One region of the Nonomuraea angiospora genome, then DNA from elsewhere that is predicted to be linked to it. Evidence: riboswitches for the same ligand, from Rfam matches in the RefSeq annotation. Region 1 holds a riboswitch; each other region holds the start of a gene.
The links. A riboswitch is a leader RNA that binds a small molecule or an ion and turns the genes downstream of it on or off. The one in region 1 is predicted to bind S-adenosylmethionine.

Region 1 (4,829 bases):
AACTCCGACGCCGCCCGTACCGCCGTGTGCTGGGCCTCAAGGCTCGGGTTGAGCTCGTACATGCCGCAGATCTCCGCCGACCAGGGGCGCAGCAGGTGGCGGTCGGCGTGGGGGATGCCGAGCATCTCCGCGATCACCGTCACCGGGAGCGGCTCGGCGACCTCGGCGAGCAGGTCGCCGCCGCCCTTCTCCACGAACGCGTCCACCAGGCCCGCGGCGATGGCGCGCACCCGGGGACGCAGTGACTCGACCATGCGCGGCGTGAACGCCTTGGAGACCAGCCGGCGCAGCCTGGTGTGCACCGGCGGCTCCACGTCGAGCATGCCCGCCCTGATCACCCGCCAGAACGGGTCCTGGAACTCCGGCTCCGGCGGCCTGCCGAACTCCTCGTGGGTGGCCACGTGAAGGTAGGACCGCCCCAGGCGGCGGTCTCTGAGCAGGGCGTTCACGTCTGAATGACGTGAGATCAGCCACTGGTTCGTCGGCTCGAAGTAGCTGACCGGCGCCTCGCGCCTCAGCTCGTCGTACACCCGGTACGGGTGAGCCACGAAATCCGGATCCCAAGGGTCAAATCGCACTATTTCATCTTAAGGAGCGGGTTCCTCCTGTGTCGCCGTTCGCTTGCCCCGCGCCCGGATGTTCAGCAGCTCCACGACGAGCGAGAACGCCATCGCGAAGTAGATGTAGCCCTTGGGGATGTGCTGGCCGAAGCCCTCGGCGATGAGCACCACACCGATCAGCACCAGGAACGCCAGCGCCAGCATCTTGATGCTCGGGTGCCGGTCCACGAACCTGCTGATCGGGCCCGAGGCGAAGAGCATCACCAGCACCGCCACCACGACCGCCGCGATCATCACGCCGAGCTCGTCGACCATGCCGACGGCGGTGATGACGGAGTCGAGCGAGAACACGATGTCCAGCACCATGATCTGGACGATCACCGCGGCGAAGGAGGCCGCCGCGGCCTTCTTGCCGTCCTTGCCCACGGGGCCGTCCATGCTGTGGCCGATCTCGGTGACGCTCTTGCCCAGCAGGAACAGGCCACCGAGCAGCAGGATCAGGTCGCGTCCCGATATTTCGTGACCGAAGACGGCGAACAGCGGCTCGGTGAGCTGCACCACCCACGACAGGGCGAGCAGCAGGAGCAGCCGGGTGATCAGGGCCGCGCCCAGCCCCAGCACCCGGGCTCTGTCCCGTTGTTCGGGAGGTAGTTTCCCGGCCAGGATGGAGATGAAGATGATGTTGTCGATCCCCAGCACGATCTCCAGGGCGACGAGGGTGAAGAAACCGATCCATATCTGTGGGTCGGTCACCCAGTCCAACATTTACGCACCTCCATGACACATGAGCGGGATTTCCGGTAGCAACGAGCCAGGTGCCGGATAAGTTCACCGACTTGCGATCGAGGGAGGGGATTGGGTTATAGTCTCCGCCGTAGGTCATGAGTGCCAGCGACAAGCCCCGGCTAGCTGGCCGGCAACCCTCGCGTCCGCGGCGGGGTGCCCCGGGTGAAGACCTGGTCCGTCACGAGGCGTGGCGGGCAAGCGCGGGCTCCGTGGCTGCTTCCAGGGGTCCGATGACCCTGAGGGAGATGTGCCGTGTCCACGTTGACGATCTTCAGCTCCGTTCCCGCTCGCGCCGCCGAGGCGGTTCCGGTCGCCCCGAGCAGGCCGATCCCCGCCGTGCTCGGGGCCGATCTCGAGGTGCCGGTCAAGGGTGGCAGGCTCGTCGGCTACGCCAACCTCGACTACGCCGCCAGCGCCCCCTGTCTCGAGCCGGTCAGCGCCGCCGTGACCGCCGCGCTCCCGGCCTACTCCAGCGTCCACCGGGGCGCGGGCTACGCCTCGCAGCTCACCACCGCCCGCTACGAGCAGGCCCGCCACACGGTCCGGGCGTTCGTCGGGGCCCGCCCGGACGACGCCGTGATCTTCACCCGCAACACCACCGACGGCACGAACCTCCTGGCCCGCTGCCTGCCCGCCGGCACCACCACCGTCGTCTTCGACACCGAGCACCACGCCTCCCTCCTGCCCTGGCCCAAGTCCGTACGGCTGGCGCCGCCCGCCTTCCCCGGCGAGGCCGTCCGCGCCGCCGACGAGGCCCTGGCCGGCATCGACGGCCCCAAGCTGCTCGTGGTCACCGCCGCCTCCAACGTCACCGGCGAGCTGTGGCCCATCGCCGCCCTGGCCCACGTCGCCCACCGGCACGGCGCCCGCATCCTGGTGGACGCCGCCCAGCTCGTACCGCACCGGCGGCTCAACCTGACCGCGCTCGACCTGGACTACGTGGCCTTCTCCGGGCACAAGCTGTACGCGCCGTTCGGCGCGGGGGCGCTGGTCGGGCGGCGCGACTGGCTCGCGGAGGGCGAGCCGTACCTCAAGGGCGGCGGCGCGGTGCGCTCCGTGGGCGACGACACCGAGTGGCACGACGACCCCGAGCCGCGGCACGAGGCGGGCACCCCGAACGTGCTGGGCGCCATCGCCCTGGCCGCCGCCTGCGACGCGCTCACGGCCACCGGCTGGACCGCGCTGGTGCGTGAGGAGGAGCGGCTGATCGCGCGGCTGCGGTCGGGGCTGGCCTCGATCGAGGGCGTACGGGAGCTGTCGCTGTGGGGGGACGACCACCCGCGCGTCGGCATCGTGTCGTTCACCGTGGACGGCTACTCGGCCCGCGAGGTGGCCGAGGTGCTGTCCAGCGAGTACGGCATCGGGGTGCGTGACGGCAAGTTCTGCGCGCACCCGTTCGTCCGGCACCTGTTGGGTGAGACCGACGGCGGATGTGAGGACGGCACCGCTTCCGCGGTGCGGGCCTCCATCGGCATCGGCTCCACGCAGGAGCACGTGGACCGGCTGGTCGAGGCCGTGCGCGACCTCGTCAACCGCTGAGTGAGCCGCTAGACGGCGTCGGAGCGGTTCGGCGGCTTGCGGTGCGGCGGCGGCTCGTCGGAGACCAGGGCGTCGATGTCCCTCATGTCGTCGTCGTTGACCCCGCCGGCCCGGTGCTCGGTCGGCTGCCTGGGCACCCGAGGCGCCTCGGCGGACGTCGCGGGCGTCGCGGGGCCGGCGGGCCTGGTCGTGACGTTCGACGGCTCAGGACGCTGTGGCTGCGCGGCGTGCTCCTCCTCGGCGGCCCGGCGTGCCGAGCGCCGGCGGAACATCGCGGCGAAGATCCCGTCGATCCCGATCCGGCCACCCCCCAGCGCCAGGAACAGCAGGCCCAGTGCCCCGAGCGCGCCGGGCAGCTCCCAGCCTCCGGCGCTGGACAGCACCCCGTGCCCCGCGTGCACGTACGTGATGGCGCCCAGCATGTTGATCAGCAACAGCAGCCCCACGAGGCGCACCAGCAGGCCCAGGATCAGGAAAATGCCGCCCGCGGTCTCCACGACGGTCGCGAACGCGGCGGCGAGCTCCGGCATCGGGATCCCCATCCCCTTGAACGCCTGCCCCGTGGCCGCGAGGCCGCCCTGCCACTTCTGCGAGCCGTGCGCCACGAGGACCACTCCGGTCACCAGCCGTGCGATCAGCGTCGCGACATCAAACACAACTCTCTTCATGGTGTTATCTCCCCCCGTTCCTGGTATTCCTCCCCGTGTCCGAGTTAGGGATGCGTTTGCGTACCATTCCTTGACCCGCCCCCGCCCTGGATCATCAACCGGGGCGGTGGCAGCATTGCCATATGACGGAACGTGTGGTCGGGATCGGCGCGGGTGCGAAAGAGCTGGCCACCGAGGACATGATCCTCAACATCGGCCCGCAGCACCCGTCGACCCACGGGGTGCTCCGGCTCAGGCTGACCCTCGACGGCGAACGCATCACCGCCGCCGAGCCGATCATCGGCTACATGCACAGGGGCGCGGAGAAGCTGTTCGAGGTCCGCGACTACCGTCAGATCATCATGCTGGCCAACAGGCACGACTGGCTGTCGGGGTTCGCGAACGAGCTGGGCGTGGTGCTGGCCGCCGAACGCCTGCTCGGCATGGAGCCCCCGGTCCGGGCCGTGTGGGCGCGCACGCTGCTGGCCGAGCTCAACCGGGTGCTCAACCACCTGATGTTCCTCGGCTCCTATCCCCTGGAGCTCGGCGCGATCACGCCGCTGTTCTACTCGTTCAACGAGCGCGAGCGCATCCAGGCGGTCATGGAGGAGATCTCCGGCGGACGCATGCACTACATGTTCAACCGGGTCGGCGGCCTCAAGGAGGACCTGCCGCTCGGCTGGCTCGACCGGGTGTCGGAGGCCGTCGCGGAGACCCGCCGCCGCGTGCCCGACATCGAGAACCTCATCCTGCACAACGAGATCTTCATCGCCCGCACCAAGGGCGTCGGCGTGCTCTCCCGCGAGCAGATCACGCAGTACGGCGTCAGCGGCCCCATCGCCAGGGCCTCCGGCGTGGACTTCGACCTGCGCCGCGACGACCCGTATCTCGCCTACCCCGAGCTGCCCGTGAAGGTCGTCACGCGGCAGGCCGGCGACTGCCACTCGCGGTTCGAGGTGCTGTTCGACCAGCTCAAGGTCTCGCTCGACCTGGCCGACGCCTGCGTCTCGCGGCTGCGCTCGCTGCCTCCCGGGCCGATCAACCAGCGCCTGCCGAAGGTGCTCAAGGTGCCGGAGGGCCACACGTACGCGTGGACCGAGAACCCCCTCGGCATCAACGGCTACTACCTGGTCTCCAAGGGAGACAAGACCCCGTGGCGGCTCAAGCTGCGCTCGGCCTCCTACAGCAACGTCCAGGTGCTGCGGGAGATGCTGCCCGGCCACCTGGTCGCCGACATGGTGGCCATCCTCGGCTCGATGTTCTTCGTCGTGGGTGACATCGACAAGTGAAAGCCGAG
Region 2 (4,829 bases), 580 kb from region 1:
GCATGGACAAGGGGCAGGCGCTCAGCCTGTTCCTGGCGGAGCGGGCCGCCAGGTCCGTCATGTTCGTGGGCGACGATCTCGGCGACCTGTCCGCGTTCGAGGCCGTACGCCTGTCGGGGCTGCCCGGCGTGAACGTGTGCAGCGGCTCCGCGGAGGTCACCGAGCTGGCCCGGCAGGCCGACCTCGTGGTGGACGGGCCCGACGGCGTCGTGGCGCTGCTGGAGGAGCTTGTGGCGGCTTTCAGCCGTTCGTGATTGAGCTGCAAGTCACGATCCCTAGGGTCGGGCGCATGCACAAGCGACACCTCGCCGCCGTGGCCGTGGCCGCGGCCACCCTCCTCGCAAGCTCCCTGCCCGCGCACGCCGCCCCCGCCCAGGCGGTCAAGCTGCGCAAGGGCCTGACCCTCTACATCCCGATCGCGTGGGAGGTCCACCGCTTCGGCGACGGGGTCCAGATCGTGACGGGCAAGTGCGGCAAGCCCGTGGGCTGGGGCACGCCCGAATGCGACGCCTTCTACGTCCTCGGCCCCTCGTCCATCAAGCGCGGCGCCGAGGGGTTCGGCCCGTACACCGGCAAGAGGCCCTTCTACACGGCGAGCGACGTGCAGCCGTGCCCGTTCAACCAGAAGTGGGGCGAGGCCATCGGCCCGAAGGTCACCAGGGGCCTGCGCCAGGTCGGCGCGGGGCACAAGGCCGCCTACAACGCGTGGAAGTCGGAGTGCGTCAAGTATTCGGGCTCGACCACGAAGGTGCTGCTCCGCTTCACGCAGCGCGAGTGGTACCTGCCGCAGAGCAAGATCCTCATCGTGGACCAGTGGAACACGCCGGGGCTGGCCGACACGCTCGAGCACGCCGACTGGACCTGATCGCGCTCAGATCTCGGCCAGCGCCTCGAGCTGGGCCGCGAGCCACTTCTGCGGCGGCAGGGCGGTCGCCGCGGCGTGCAGCTTGTCGCGCCGCATGCGGCGCTCGTCCTCCGGCATGACGAGCGCGGCGTGCAGCGCGGCGGCCGTGCCGCTGATGTCGTACGGATTCACCACGAGCGCGTGCGGGCCCAGCTCGGCCGCCGCCCCCGCCTCGCGCGAGAGCACGAGCGCGCACCTCGTGGACAGGATCGGGCCCTCCTTGGCGACCAGGTTCATCCCGTCGCGGATGGGGTTGACCAGCAGCACGTCGGCCATCCGGTACGCGGCCAGCGAACGCGGATAGTCGTCGTTGACGTTGAGGATCAGCGGGTCCCAGTCCTCGGTGCCGTACTCGTCCTCGATCTCCTGCGCGCAGCGCAGCACCGACGCGGTGTATTCGCGGTATTCGGGCAGGTCGTGCCGGCTCGGGTAGGCGAACGCCAGGTGCACCACCTTGCCGTGCCACTCCGGGTGCGCGGCGAGGAACTCGCGGTAGGCCACCAGGCCGCGCACGATGTTCTTCGACAGCTCGGTGCGGTCGATGCGGACGATCAGCCGGCGCTCGCCCACCTGCTCCCTGAGCGCGGTCATGTGCGACTCGACGTCGGGCTCGACGGCGCGCTCCCACAGCGCGTCGCCGTCCACCCCCAGGCTGTGCACGCCGATGCGGGTCGTCCTGCCCTCGTGGGTGACGCTGCGGCCCACGCGGTCGACCTCCGCGCCCAGCAGCGCCTCGCAGCAGTCCATGAACGCCTGCGCCCACCTGTCGGCCAGGAACCCGGCGTGATCGGCGCCCAGGATGCCCTCCAGGACCTCTCCGGCCACCTCGTCGGGCAGCAGCGAGAAGTATTCGGGGGGCGCCCACGGGGTGTGGCTGAAGTGGGCGATGCGCAGGTCCGGGCGCTCGGCGCGGAGCATCGCCGGGGTCAGCGTCAGGTGGTAGTCCTGCACCATGACGCGGGCGCCGTGGCCGGCCTCCTCGGCCAGCGCCAGCGCGAACGCGCCGTTGTAGTCGCGGTAGGACTCCCACTCGCGCTCGAACCTCGTGCCGAAGTTGGGGGAGTTGGGAATGTCGTAGAGCAGGTGGTTGACGAACCACAGGGTGGAGTTGGCCACGGCGTTGTAGGCGCGGTGGAAGGTGGCGGGCGGGATGTCGAGCATGCGCATCGGGCCCGTGTCGTAGCCGGCGTGGTCGATCCGGCCGCCGGGCACCAGGCGCACGGCGCTGCGGTCGCCGTCGGACAGCGCCGCGCACACCCACAGCACGCCGTCCTTCCTGGCCACCTCGGACAGCGCCGAGACCAGGCCGCCGCCACCGCGTTTCATGGTCAGCTCACCGTCGTCCGAGACGGTAAAGGAAACGGGTCCTCTGTTGGAGGCCACCAGGACGCTGTTCATCTACGCTCCCTTCGCCCATAGGATCCCAGCTATGGCGCTAGATGAGCTAACCGAGGAACTCGCCCGCTCGGCTGCCGGAGGAGATCATCGCGCACTTGGCGAACTCCTGGCGCGGATCGAGCCCGATGTGATGCGGCACTGCGCCCGGATCCTCCCCTATCACCAGGATGCCGAGGAAGCCTCGCAGGACACGTTGCTGGCCGTGGCGCGCAACATCGGCCGGTTCGAGGGCCGGGCGCGGTTCAGCACCTGGCTGCACATCGTGACGGCCAACTGCGCGCGCACCACGTACAGGTCGCTCAAACGCCGCGCGGCCGAGCAGAGCTCGGACGAGCTGCCCACGCAGAAGCCCGACGTGGCGCGGGTGAGCGTGATCGCGGGCTCGCGGCTCGACCTGCTCGACGCGATGGAGGCGCTGGAGGCCGACAAGCCCGACCTGGCGCAGGCGCTGGTGCTGCGCGACATCGTCCAGCTCGACTACAACGAGGTGGCCGAGCAGCTCGGCATCCCCCTGGGCACCGCCAAGTCGCGCATTCACCAGGCCCGCAAATACGTGCAGGGAGTGCTGGGTGATGATTATCGCTGAGACGCCACGTCTCGCATCTTGAGACGGGTGGCCATTGCGGCCCCATGGGCGGGTAGAGTCCTTTTCAACAACTGAATATTGCTCATCCAGAGGGGTGGAGGGACCGGCCCTGCGAAGCCCCGGCAACCCTCCCGGCTTGAGGCTCGCGACCTGGCGAGGCCGACCGGGACAAGGTGCCAATTCCGGTCTGCGGTCAAGGTGGCCGCGGGCGAAGATGAGGGAAGGCCTCGCTTCATGTCGCTCGACTTTGGTCCTGCTGTCGGTCTGTCCTGCCGTGAGTGCGGCACGCGTTACCCCCTCGGTCCGAGCTTCGCGTGTCTGGAGTGTTTCGGGCCGCTCGAAGCGGCCTATTCCTTCGGTACGGTGACCCGCGCCGACATCGAGTCGGGTCCCGCCAACATCTGGCGTTACCGGTCGCTGCTCCCGGTGCCGGTTGACGTCGCCAGTAAGCCCAATATGAACCCCGGTTGGACCAAACTGGTCAAGGCCGGAAACCTCGGACGCGCACTCGGTCTCAAGAACCTGTACGTCAAGGACGACTCGGGCAACCCCACCCATTCCTTCAAGGACCGGGTCGTCGCCATCGCCGTCGAGGCGGCGCGTAACTTCGGCTTCCACACCCTTTCCTGCTCCTCCACGGGCAACCTCGCGGGCGCGGTCACCGCGGCGGCGGCGCGCGCCGGGCTCGAGGCGTGCGTGTTCATCCCGGCCAACCTCGAAGCGGCCAAGATCGCCATGGCTCGCGTGTTCGGGGGCAAGCTGATCGGGATCGACGGCACCTATGACGAGGTCAACCGGTTCTGCTCCGAGCTGATCGGCGACCCGCTGGGCGACAAGTGGGGGTTCGTCAACGTCAACCTGCGGCCCTACTACGCCGAGGGCTCCAAGACGCTCGCGTACGAGATCGCCGAGCAGCTCGGGTGGCGGTTGCCCGAGCAGATCGTCATCCCCATCGCCTCCGGCTCGCAGCTCACCAAGATCGACAAGGGCTTCCGCGAGCTGGTGCAGCTGGGGCTGGTCGAGGACACCCCGTACAAGATCTTCGGGGCGCAGGCGGCCGGGTGCTCGCCGGTCTCCACCGCGTACAAGGCGGGGCACGACGTCGTGCAGCCGGTCAAGCCCGACACCATCGCCAAGTCGCTGGCCATCGGCAACCCCGCCGACGGGCCTTACGTGCTCGACATCGCCCGGCGCACCGGCGGGGCCGTCGAGGACGTCACGGACGCCGAGATCGTGGCCGCGATCAAGCTTCTGGCCTCGACGGAGGGCGTCTTCGCCGAGACCGCGGGCGGGGTGACCGTGGGCGTGCTGAAGAAGCTCGCCGAGAGCGGGCGGCTCGACCCCGAGGCCGAGACCGTGGTCCTCAACACCGGCGACGGGCTCAAGACACTCGACGCGATCAGCGACGACGCCCAGCCCACGGCCGTGATCCGGCCCTCCCTCGACGCGTTCCGCGCGACTGTCTGACAACCAGGAAAGGCGAGTTAAACCATGAGCGTTTCGGTGCGGATTCCCACCATTCTGCGCACCTACACCGGGGGCAACGCCGAAGTCAGTGGCGAAGGCGCGACTCTTCGTGACGTCCTCGCCAAGCTTGACTCCGACTACCCGGGCATCGGCGCGAGAATTCTGGATGAATCGGGCAAGATTCGCCGTTTTGTCAACGTTTACGTTGGGGAAGAGGATGTCCGTTTCGCCGACGGGCTCGACACTCCAGCACCTGAGGGCACTCAGATCTCCATCATCCCGGCGGTCGCCGGCGGCTGAGTGCTATAGATCACACGTGTGGAAGGCGCCCCTAGTGGGCGCCTTCTCCATTTCCAGGGCAAATGAAACGTAGAAGCGCCTCGTTGTGAAGAAATGCGTTGTTTGCGGATTGACTCTGTTGCCAAACCCCGTGCCACAGGTATGGTCGAGGGCGATCGTCTGGCTGATTTTCCC
Region 3 (4,829 bases), 550 kb from region 1:
GCGGGTGCCGGTCTGGGCCTCGGTCGGCCAGTACGCGGGCTCCCTCCTGCTCGCCATCGCCGCCTGGCGCTCGGGCCTGCTCGGCACCGCCCGCGCCGTGATGGTGCTGCTGGCCGGCGGCACGTGGATGGGCGTGCTGAAGGGCGCCTCCATCCCCGACGTACTGGTCACCGTCCTGCTCTGCGTGGCCCTGGTCCCGCTCGGCGTGCGGATCCTCCGCGACCGGCCGCCCACCACGACCGGCCGGCCGAAAGCGCTGAGCTGGTGATCACGGCTTTCGGAGATGCCAGACGATCAAGGCGGGAGTGTCCTGATAGGCCACCGCCGCCGCTTCTGAACACCACCGCTGAGCGAGAGGACCACCGTGCCCGCCGGGCGACTCGCCCCACCGAGGTTCGTGGCAGGCCGCGATCCGCAGCCCTGCCTGGTGGATGGCGCTGATGTAGTCGCTGGCCAGGAACCTGCTGGCCGGCATGGCCCGTACGCCTCCGTCCGGTCCTGCCACCCTGGGCACTCCTCCCAGATACAGCGACAACGGATGAATGTCCGACAGCACCACGTGTCCACCAGGCCGGGCAGCCCTGGCCAATTCGACCAGCGGCGGGCCCAGGGCGGGCAGATGGGTCAACGCCAGTGCGCAGACCACCACGTCGAAACTGTTCGACGGGACCGGCATGCGGCACAGGTCCCCCTGGCGGAACTCCCCCTCCGGAACCTTGGCCTCCGCCCGGACGAGCATCTCCGCCGAGGAGTCCACGCCGACGACCTCATGCCCCAGCCCCGCCAGGAACGCGGCATGCCGGCCGGTGCCGCACGCGGCGTCCAGCGCCCGCCCCGCCGCGAGCGTGCCCAGGATGCGCCGCACCAGCGGCTCCTCCACGGCGATCAGCGGGTTCCCTTCGCCGTCGTACTGCTCGGCCCACTGCGCGTACCCCTCCGTGGTGGAGGCCTGGCCGACGACCGCGCCCGCCCTCAGCTCCGGATCCGGGTCGATCACCATCTTGCGGATCTCAGCGATCCGCTGTTCCACAAAGGCCGCATCCCCCAGATCGCCGGCCTGCGCGCGCAACAGCGCGACCCCTTCCAGCCCCAGCAGCCAGGCCAGCGAGTGAGCGTAGAAAGGCATGCCGACACGATAGGAACCACGTCACCGCCACAGCCACCCAATTAAGACGGAGCCCCTAATCGCCGCCGCAGAGCGATCGGACATGGTCAGGACCTGTAGACGTCCGTAAGCGGCAGATAGGAACTGAAGTGATCGGCCACGATGTCTGCCACAGCCTCCGCATTCTCGGAGCCGTCCACCTCCAGCACCCGGATGCCCAAGCGGCGAGCGGAACGAACGGCCTCGTCCGCGACGAGTCGATCTCTGGCGAGCCGGTTGCGCTGTGCTCGATCAGGATCGCTGACTCGGTGATCGACGGCGACGGCACGGGGCAGCTCGCGAACCTGACGCCGGCGGAACTCTTCGCTCGGCACCATGACGATCATTCGCGAGGGTGAGTCGATGATGGGCGCGACCAGCTCGGGACGCAACCCCCACCCCTCGGCGATGATCGGTCGCCCCGAAACCAGGCCGCGCAGGTCATCCAGAGCCCATTCGAACCGCGTGGGAAAGCCGGCCAGCGTCTCCTCGGCCATTTTCTGAGGGCTGGTGTTCACCCAGACGGCGTCCGGGTCAGGGTCCGGGATGGGCTCGCCAAGCCGTACGCGGCGGGCGATCCGACGGTCATTGTGCGCACGTGCGTCGTGGTAGTCGTAGTGATAGGCGGTCAGCCCGTACCGGCCGGCCAGCAGCCGGGCGACGGTGGATTTACCGGCCCATTGTCCCCCTCCGATCCATAGGGCGTTGCGCAAGGTGCCGAACGGATCCCAGACGTCGCTGTTCATGGCGTTCACGGTTACAGCATGGCGACGCCGCCGGCCGAAGAAACAGTCTTGTTCTGCCTGCCCCGGACGGGTGACGATCGTAGAGAGGGCCCTTGCCGATGGGCCGCCTTGGCCTGCTTACGGGACGAACGCGCACGGCAGGCCGGTATGCCTGCCGAGGGCGGTGACCACCGGGATCCCGTCCATCTCAAGCCCGGCCAACACCTCGATGTCCCCCGGGACCAGGCAGGTCATGGCCCGAGCGATGTCATCCAGCAGGACGGGGTCACCGCGCTCAGAGCCACCGCCCACACAACGGAGAAGCAAGCACCATCGTCGGTGAACAGCGGTGGGCGCGCGCCACGTCCCGAAGTCCCACTCCTCGATCTCGCAGACGCCCTCCGGACACGCCTGCCTCGCAACCTGCTGCATCGATCAAGGCACCCTTGTATTGTTACTGACCGTTATGGGCATATAGCTCTCCGTATCATCAATAGGCCGTCTTGTCTGAAAGATGCCTATTTGTCGGGGAGTGGAGGCATCGACGATGCGGAACCGCCGGACCATGCTCGTCAGCACGTTCACGGCTGCGCTGCTGCTGACCGCAAGCTGCACCTCGGGTGGCTCGAACCCAGCACCGCCCGCCGGCCCACGAGAGCGGGCCTCGGCGGCCAAGCTTTCGATCACCCCGGCGAACGGCGCGAAGAAGGTGGCCCCGGACGCCGGGGTCAGCGTCAAGGCCACCGACGGCAAGATCACCAAGCTGACCGTCGCCGACGCCAAGGGCCATGAGGTACGCGGCACCTTGGGCGCGGACGGGACGTGGCGCCCCACGTGGCCGTTGCGGCCCTCGACGGCGTACACAGTGAGCGCGCAGGCCACCGGCACGGACGGCAAGCCTGTCACCGCGCGGGCCACGTTCACCACGCTCAAGCCGAAGCGGGTGCTGGAGAGCGGCATGTCCCCGCTGGACGGCGAGAAGGTCGGCGTCGGCATGCCCGTCCAGCTCCTGCTGTCGCGCCCCGTGACCGCCAGGAGCGACCGGGCCGCGGTCGAGAGGTCGCTGGAGGTACGGATGTCCAAGCCGGTCGAGGGCGCGTGGAGCTGGGTGAGCGACCGCGAGGTCCAGTTCAGGCCGCGCGAGTACTGGCCGGTCGGCGAGAAGGTCACGGTGGTCGCCCACCTGGCCGGGGTGCGGGCGGGGCGGGACCTGTGGGGCACGAGGGACCGCAGCCTGACGTTCACCGTCGGTGACGAGCACATCACCAAGATCCGCAATGCCACCCATCGGGCGGTCGTGCGGGAGAACGGCGAGGTCGTCAAGACCATCCCGGTCAGCCTGGGCAAGCCGGGGGACGACAGCTGGTCCGGCGTCATGATCGCCCAGGAGAAGGCCGCGGACATCCTCATGGACTCGGCCACCATCGGCAGGCCCGGCGAGTACTACGCCCGCACCAAGTGGAATGTCAGGATGACCTACAGCGGCATGTTCTTCCACGCCGCGCCCTGGTCGACCGGCGCGCAGGGCAACCGCAACGTCAGCCATGGCTGCGTGAACGCCAGCATGGCCAACGCCCGCTGGTTCTACAACTTCACGCAGCGGGGGGACATCATCGAGGTCACGGGGACGTCGCGGAAGCTCCAGTTCGGCAACGGGCCGACGCCGTGGGCGAAATCGTGGGACGACTGGGTGGCGGGCAGCGCCCTCGGCAAGTCGATCAACGCCTGATGGGAGAAACCGCGTCGGTTGGATTGGGCAGGTTGGTTGCCGCTGGTGGTGAGCACTTCCGATGCCCGGGCCGCTATGAGTCTCAGAGTCGGACCGTGCCGGATGTGTCCAGTTGTTCTTGCACTCCCGGCTCTTCCAGGGAGAGCCCATCTGCCCAGTTCAAGACGCGATCCACGGAATGGGCGCCCTTGCGGCGAATTGACGGTGTCCGCCTGTGCAGGCATGATCACGACTCAGTAGTTCATCCAGAGGATCTGAGGGACCTGGCCCTGTGACGGTCCGGCAACCTCCCGGCGGGAATCCGCGGGAAAGGTGCCAATGCCAGGAACGATGAGGGAGAGCTGATGAGCGTGCGGCTTGATGTTCCTGTCCTCGCGGGCGATCTCGTGCGGTTGGAGCCGCTGGCGATGCGGCATGCGCCGGATCTCGCGGAGGCGGCCGAGGAGGATCGGTCGTCCTACGACTTCACGCTGGTGCCTCGCGCTCACCAGATGCTGGACTACCTGGCGGCACAACTCGCCCGCGACGGGCTCACCCCATTTGCGCAGGTTCGACTCAGCGACGGCAAGGCGGTGGGATGCACCGGGCTGTGGGATCCTCGCAAGTGGCCGGATCGGGCCGGCCTGCGGGCGATCGAGATCGGCTTCACCTGGCTGGCCGCCTCGGCGCAGGGCACGGGGATCAATGCCGAGGCGAAGCTGTTGCTGCTTTCGTACGCGTTCGACGTGCTCGGCGTTGCCCGCGTCGATCTGAAGACCGACGCCCGCAACCATCGCTGCCGCCGGGCCTTGGAGCGGCTCGGCATCCCCTTTGAGGGCGTGCTGCGCGCCTGGTCCATGTCGTGGGCGCGCGGCGAGGAGGGCAAGGTCCGCGACTCGGCCATGTTCGCAGTGGTCGCCGAAGACTGGCCTACCGTCAAGCCGGTACTGCAAGCCCGTCTCACCGCCGCGACCTCCCGTTCGCCGGCTCTCTGAGAAGCTTCTGCCGGGTGATGGTGGCGATCAGGTGGTGAGGCGCCCCTGAGCACCTGGACACCGCTGCTCGAAGAGGGCCTCTCCTCCAGCAGCGTTCTCAAGGCCCGCCACCGGAACTGCAACCCTGCCGGGCGGTATTGCCGGCGATGCCTGGCCAAGGTCCGCTCCACCACCCAACGGCCGGAGATCACCCTGAATCAGCACTGGCCGGTGGGCTCGCGCACGATCTCCAGGGTGGTGCGCAGGGTGTCACGGAC
Region 4 (4,829 bases), 5.9 Mb from region 1:
AGCTGGTACTGCACGGCCGAGAAGATGCGCAGCGGCACCGTCGTGGTGTTCGCGCCCGCCACCAGGGCCGTGACGGCGACCTCGCCCAGCGACGTGACCGCGGCGAGGATCGCGCCCGCGAGGATGCCGGGCCGCAGCAGCGGCAGCGTCACGGTCAGGAACACCCGGACCCGGCCGGCGCCCAGGCTCAGGGCGGCCCGCTCCAGCGCCGGGTCGAGCTGCGCGGCGCTCACCATGACCGCCCGCACCACGAACGGCAGCGCCACCAGCGAGTGCGCCAGCCACAGCCCGGTCACCGAGTTGACGAGGCCGACGCCGTGGAAGTAGTAGAGCAGGCCGAGCGCGACGATGATCTCCGGGACCATCAGCGGCGACAGCGCGAACCCCTGCAGCAGCCGCCGGCCGGGGAACGACCCCTGCGTCAGCCCGTACGCCGCCAGCGTCCCGATGACCACGGTCGTCGGCACCACCAGGAGGACCAGCAGGCCGCTCAGCCGGAACGAGACCTGCCAGTCGGGCGAGCCGAGCACCTCGGCGTACCAGCGCAGCGACAGCCCCGACGGCGGGAACGCCATCGAGCCCGCCTGGTTGAACGAGCTCGTCACCAGCACGACCAGCGGCGCGATCAGGAACAGGAACACCAGTGCCGCCAGGGCCGCGGCCACCAGCCGCACGATCCTGTCGTAGCCCCGCTCACCCATGAAGGCGCCTCTCCCAGATCCGGAACACGCCCGCCAGCAGCCCCGTGGACACGACGGTCAGCGCGAGCAGCGCGAAGCTCAGCGCCGCCGCCACCGGGTAGTCGAACACCGTCGTCACCTGGTCGTAGACCCGGATGCCGGTCAGCGGCTGGGTCACCCCGCCGACCAGCAGCGGCGTGATGTAGATGCCCATGGCCAGCGCGAAGACGATGAGGGCGCCGGTGACCGCGCCGGGCAGGCTGAGCGGGACCGTGACCCGCAGGAACGTCCTGATCGGCCCGGCCCCGAGCGTCTGCGAGGCCCGGTGCAGGTTGCGGTCCAGCCCGCCGAGCGCCGTCGTGAGCGGGATGATCGCGAACGGCAGCAGCACGTGCGTCACCGCGACCACGACGGCCGGGTAGCTGGTGAGCAGCTGGGCGGGCTGGTCACGCAGCCCGGAGCCGACGAGCGCCCGGTTGACGAGCCCGTTGCCGGACAGCAGCACGACCCACCCGTAGGTGCGGACCACCACGCTGGTCAGCAGCGGCGAGATCACGATGACGAACAGCAGGGTCCGCAGCACGCCGGGGCGCCGGCGGGCCAGGAGGTAGGCGGCCGGGTACGCCAGCGCCACGCACAGCACCGCCACCAGGAGCGCGGTGGCCAGCGTCCGGAGCAGGGAGCCGTAGAAGTACGGCTCGGTGAACACCCGGGCGTACTGCTCGAAGGTGAATCCGGGCAGCGCCGCGTTGAAGGCGTCGACGGGGCTGAAGCTGAGCCGCAGCAGCCGGACGAGGGGGACCAGGAACAGGGCGGCCAGGAAGGCGACGAGCGGCAGCGCGTACGGCAGGCCCGCCCGGCGGCGGGTCATGGCGCCTCCGTTTCCAGGAGGATGACGTCGGCCGGATCCCAGTGCGCGAGCACGGACGTGCCCGCGCCGGGCGGGTCCTCGGCGCCCGCGCCGGTGTCGGCGACCTGCACGCTCAGGGTGCGCCCGTCGGCCAGCCGCACCTCGACGTGCCAGGCGTCCCCGGCGAAGGCCCGATACCCGACCGTCCCGGCCACCCCAGTGGCCCCGGGGCCCGGTGTGGTGAGGCGGATGCGTTCGGGGCGGACGGCGACGACGGCGCGCGCGCCCGGCCGCGGCGAGGGGAGGCCGCACTCGACGACGATCCCGCCGGAGTCGAGCGCGCCCGAGGCGGTCACCGTGCCCTCCAGGACGTTGGCCGCGCCGATGAACTGCGCGACGAACCGGGTCGCCGGCCGCCGGTAGACCTCGTCGGGGGTGCCGAGCTGCTCGACCCGGCCGCCGTTCATGACGGCCACCCGGTCGGACAGCGCGAGCGCCTCCTCCTGGTCGTGCGTGACGAAGACCATGGTGGTGCCGATGCGCCGCTGGATGGCGCGCAGCTCCACCCGCATCTCCCTGCGCAGCTTGGCGTCCAGGTTGGACAGCGGCTCGTCCAGCAGCAGCACGGCGGGCCGGATGGCCAGCGCGCGGGCCAGGGCGACCCGCTGCTGCTGCCCGCCGGACAGCTGGCGGGGCCGCCGCCCGGCGTACTCCTCCAGGCCGACCAGGCTCAGCGCCTCCCGCACCCGCTCGTCCCGCTCCCGCCGGTCGAGCCGGCGCACGCGCAGCCCGTACGCCACGTTGGCGGCCACGGTCATGTGCGGGAAGAGCGCGTAGTTCTGGAACACCATGCCCAGGCCCCGCCGGTACGGGGGCCGCGCGGTCACGTCGGAGCCGTCGATCACGATCCGCCCGGCCGTGGGCTGGACGAAGCCGGCGACGCAGTTGAGCAGCGTCGTCTTGCCGCAGCCGCTGGGCCCGAGGATCGACAGGAACTCGCCCTTGCGGATCGACAGCCGGTCCAGGTCGAGGACGCGCGCGCCGTCGTACCCGGCGGCGAGCCCCTCGATCTCGACGTGCCCGCCGCCTTCTTCCGGGGTCAGCCGAAGATCTGGTTCCACCGCTGCTGCCATTCGTTCAGCTTGGGGGTGGCGACCGCGTAGTCCACCCAGATGAACTTCTTGAAGACGTCGGGACCGTGCTTCACCTTCTGCTCGAACGGCTCGCTGTAGGAGATCGAGTCGTTGCCCGCGGCGTACCAGGTGCCCTCGGCGAACGGCTTCTGGTTCTGCGCGGCCGTCAGGTGGTCGAGGAACTTGTTCGCCAGGTCGCTCTTCTGGGTGCCCGCGGCGACGAAGTACGAGGTCAGCGCGCCGACGGGGCCGGACTTGGGGTAGGTGAAGCCGATCGGGGAGCCGGCCTGGGCCATGGCGAAGGCGCGGCCGTCCCAGAAGGGCATGATCCAGGCGTCGCCGTTCTCGATGACGGTGGCGGCGTTGCCCGCGTTGGCGGGGAAGGAGGACACGCAGCCCTTCAGCGTGGCGAGCTTGTCGAACGCCTTGTCCACGGCGGCCGGGTCGGACAGCGTGCCGCCCTGGGAGGTGACCAGGGCGGAGAAGAACTCCAGGCCGGGGTTGTAGGTGAGCGGCGGGAGGGCGATGTGGCCGCAGTACTGCTTGTCGAAGAGGTCCGCCCAGTCCGCGGGCGGCGTCTTGATCTTGTCGGTGCGGTAGAGGAGGCCGGTGGAGCCGGTGGTCAGCGGCACGCCGTACTGCTTGCCGTCGTACGCGGACTTGCCGGCGAGCACCGGGTCCAGCTCCTTGAAGTGCGCCAGCCGGTCGGTGGCCAGCGGCTGGAGCAGCCCGGCGGAGGCCGCGGGCAGCGACGCGTCCGGCGTGAACGCGATGACGTCGAACGGCGGGTTCTTGCCGCCGGCCGCGCGCAGCTTGGTGAGCCATTCGGCGTTCGCGCCGTAGACGAGGTTCACCTTGGCGCCGGTGTCGCGTTCGAACGGCTCCACGAACGACTTCTTGAACAGCTCTCCCCACGCGCCCGCGAACGCGGTCACCGTGAGCTCCTGCCTGGCCGCGCCCGTGCCCGGCGAACCGCCCGTGGAACCGCCAGTGGATCCGGCCGTGTCGACGCCGCCGCAGGCCGTGACCGCCAGCGCGACCACCATGCCCAGTCCCGCGAGGCGAGTGAATCCGCCCTTCATCTTTACCTTCCCTTTTCGAGCAGCCGGCCAAGGGCGCGTGGCAGCACGACTCGACATCCGCGCTTGCCGCCAGGAGCACCATTCAGCTCGACGACCGTGTCATCACCCGGGGCACCCCGCCGCGGTGGGAGGGTTGCCGTCCAGCAAGCCGGGGCTTCGCACTGGACTCGTGACATAAGCGACTGTATCAGTAGGATTTACCTGGATATGGCGTCGAGGGAGGATTTAGTGGTGTTTGTCTTTTTTATCACCCGTTGACCAGAGCGTCGCCGAGGGGGGTGCGCGCGTACAGCACGCCGCGGCCGACGCGGGTGCCCGCGATCAGGCGCGTCCTGCGCAGCGCCGCCACGTGGCCGCCCGTGGTGCCCACGCTCTGCCCCAGCAGGGCCGCGAGCTGGGTGGTGGTGGCGGGCTCGGCCAGCTCGGCGAGGATGCGGGCGCGGCTGCGGCCGATCAGGGCCGACAGGCCGTCGTCGGCCGCGGCGGGCGCGGCCAGGGCGCCCCGCGCGGGGTAGATCATCGCGTACGGCCAGGCGTCCTCCAGGTACGCCCCGACGGCGGTCGTGAACGCCGACGGCAGGAAGAGCAGCCCCTTGCCGCCGAGCCGGCGCAGCCCGTGGAGGGTGGTCAGCTCGACCTCGATCTGCCCCCGGGGCCGCCAGTGGACCTGCGGGCTGAGGTCCTCCAGCGCCGCCGCCCAGCCGTAGGCCGCCAGCCGGCCCGCCCGATGGGCGACGTCGCGCTGCAGGATCGCGCGCAAGCGCGGCCAGTCGTGGGAGAGGATCCGCGTCCAGAGCGCCTCGTACGCGTCGGCGAACCGCTCCACCACCCGCGGCCCCGCCAGCAGCTCCCCGGCCTCACCCGCCGCCGGCCGCCCGGCCAGCGCCCTGGCGATCTCCGCGTGCGCCTGCTCCAGCGGCGTCGCGCGCATGGCGGCCAGCTCCGCCTCGAACGGCACGTCCACCGCCGTCGGCGGCGGGGCGATGAAGGCGACGTTCGTGCCGCGCCGGTTGCCGCTGATCGCGGCCGCGGCCCGCAGCACGGGGTGGGCGCGTTCGAGCTCCCGGTACGCGCCCCGCCACCG

Region 2: linked by a shared signal. The riboswitch ahead of thrC (threonine synthase) and the one ahead of H4W80_RS34065 (aminotransferase class V-fold PLP-dependent enzyme) in region 1 are both predicted to bind S-adenosylmethionine.
Region 3: linked by a shared signal. The riboswitch ahead of H4W80_RS36800 (GNAT family N-acetyltransferase) and the one ahead of H4W80_RS34065 (aminotransferase class V-fold PLP-dependent enzyme) in region 1 are both predicted to bind S-adenosylmethionine.
Region 4: linked by a shared signal. The riboswitch ahead of H4W80_RS07375 (ABC transporter substrate-binding protein) and the one ahead of H4W80_RS34065 (aminotransferase class V-fold PLP-dependent enzyme) in region 1 are both predicted to bind S-adenosylmethionine.

Annotation. Positions count from the first base shown of each region.
Region 1 is NZ_JADBEK010000001.1:7,494,686-7,499,514, forward strand. Features, by position in the region: gene H4W80_RS34055 (cytochrome P450) at 1-578, opposite strand, end outside; gene H4W80_RS34060 (TerC family protein) at 588-1,325, opposite strand; SAM riboswitch class IV at 1,438-1,553, shown strand; gene H4W80_RS34065 (aminotransferase class V-fold PLP-dependent enzyme) at 1,599-2,885, shown strand; gene H4W80_RS34070 (DoxX family protein) at 2,894-3,553, opposite strand; gene H4W80_RS34075 (NADH-quinone oxidoreductase subunit D) at 3,676-4,821, shown strand; gene H4W80_RS34080 (acyltransferase family protein) at 4,818-4,829, shown strand, end outside.
Region 2 is NZ_JADBEK010000001.1:6,910,267-6,915,095, reverse strand. Features, by position in the region: gene otsB (trehalose-phosphatase) at 1-254, shown strand, start outside; gene H4W80_RS31235 (hypothetical protein) at 290-865, shown strand; gene H4W80_RS31230 (alpha,alpha-trehalose-phosphate synthase (UDP-forming)) at 872-2,302, opposite strand; gene H4W80_RS31225 (RNA polymerase sigma factor) at 2,334-2,888, shown strand; SAM riboswitch class I at 2,968-3,109, shown strand; gene thrC (threonine synthase) at 3,123-4,355, shown strand; gene H4W80_RS31215 (MoaD/ThiS family protein) at 4,380-4,655, shown strand.
Region 3 is NZ_JADBEK010000001.1:8,041,728-8,046,556, reverse strand. Features, by position in the region: gene H4W80_RS36825 (hypothetical protein) at 1-268, shown strand, start outside; gene H4W80_RS36820 (class I SAM-dependent methyltransferase) at 269-1,126, opposite strand; gene H4W80_RS36815 (hypothetical protein) at 1,213-1,890, opposite strand; gene H4W80_RS36805 (L,D-transpeptidase) at 2,417-3,598, shown strand; SAM riboswitch class I at 3,837-3,935, shown strand; gene H4W80_RS36800 (GNAT family N-acetyltransferase) at 3,943-4,572, shown strand.
Region 4 is NZ_JADBEK010000001.1:1,617,569-1,622,397, reverse strand. Features, by position in the region: gene H4W80_RS07390 (ABC transporter permease) at 1-701, opposite strand, end outside; gene H4W80_RS07385 (ABC transporter permease) at 694-1,551, opposite strand; gene H4W80_RS07380 (ABC transporter ATP-binding protein) at 1,548-2,651, opposite strand; gene H4W80_RS07375 (ABC transporter substrate-binding protein) at 2,630-3,745, opposite strand; SAM riboswitch class IV at 3,800-3,920, opposite strand; gene H4W80_RS07370 (ArsR/SmtB family transcription factor) at 3,993-4,829, opposite strand, start outside.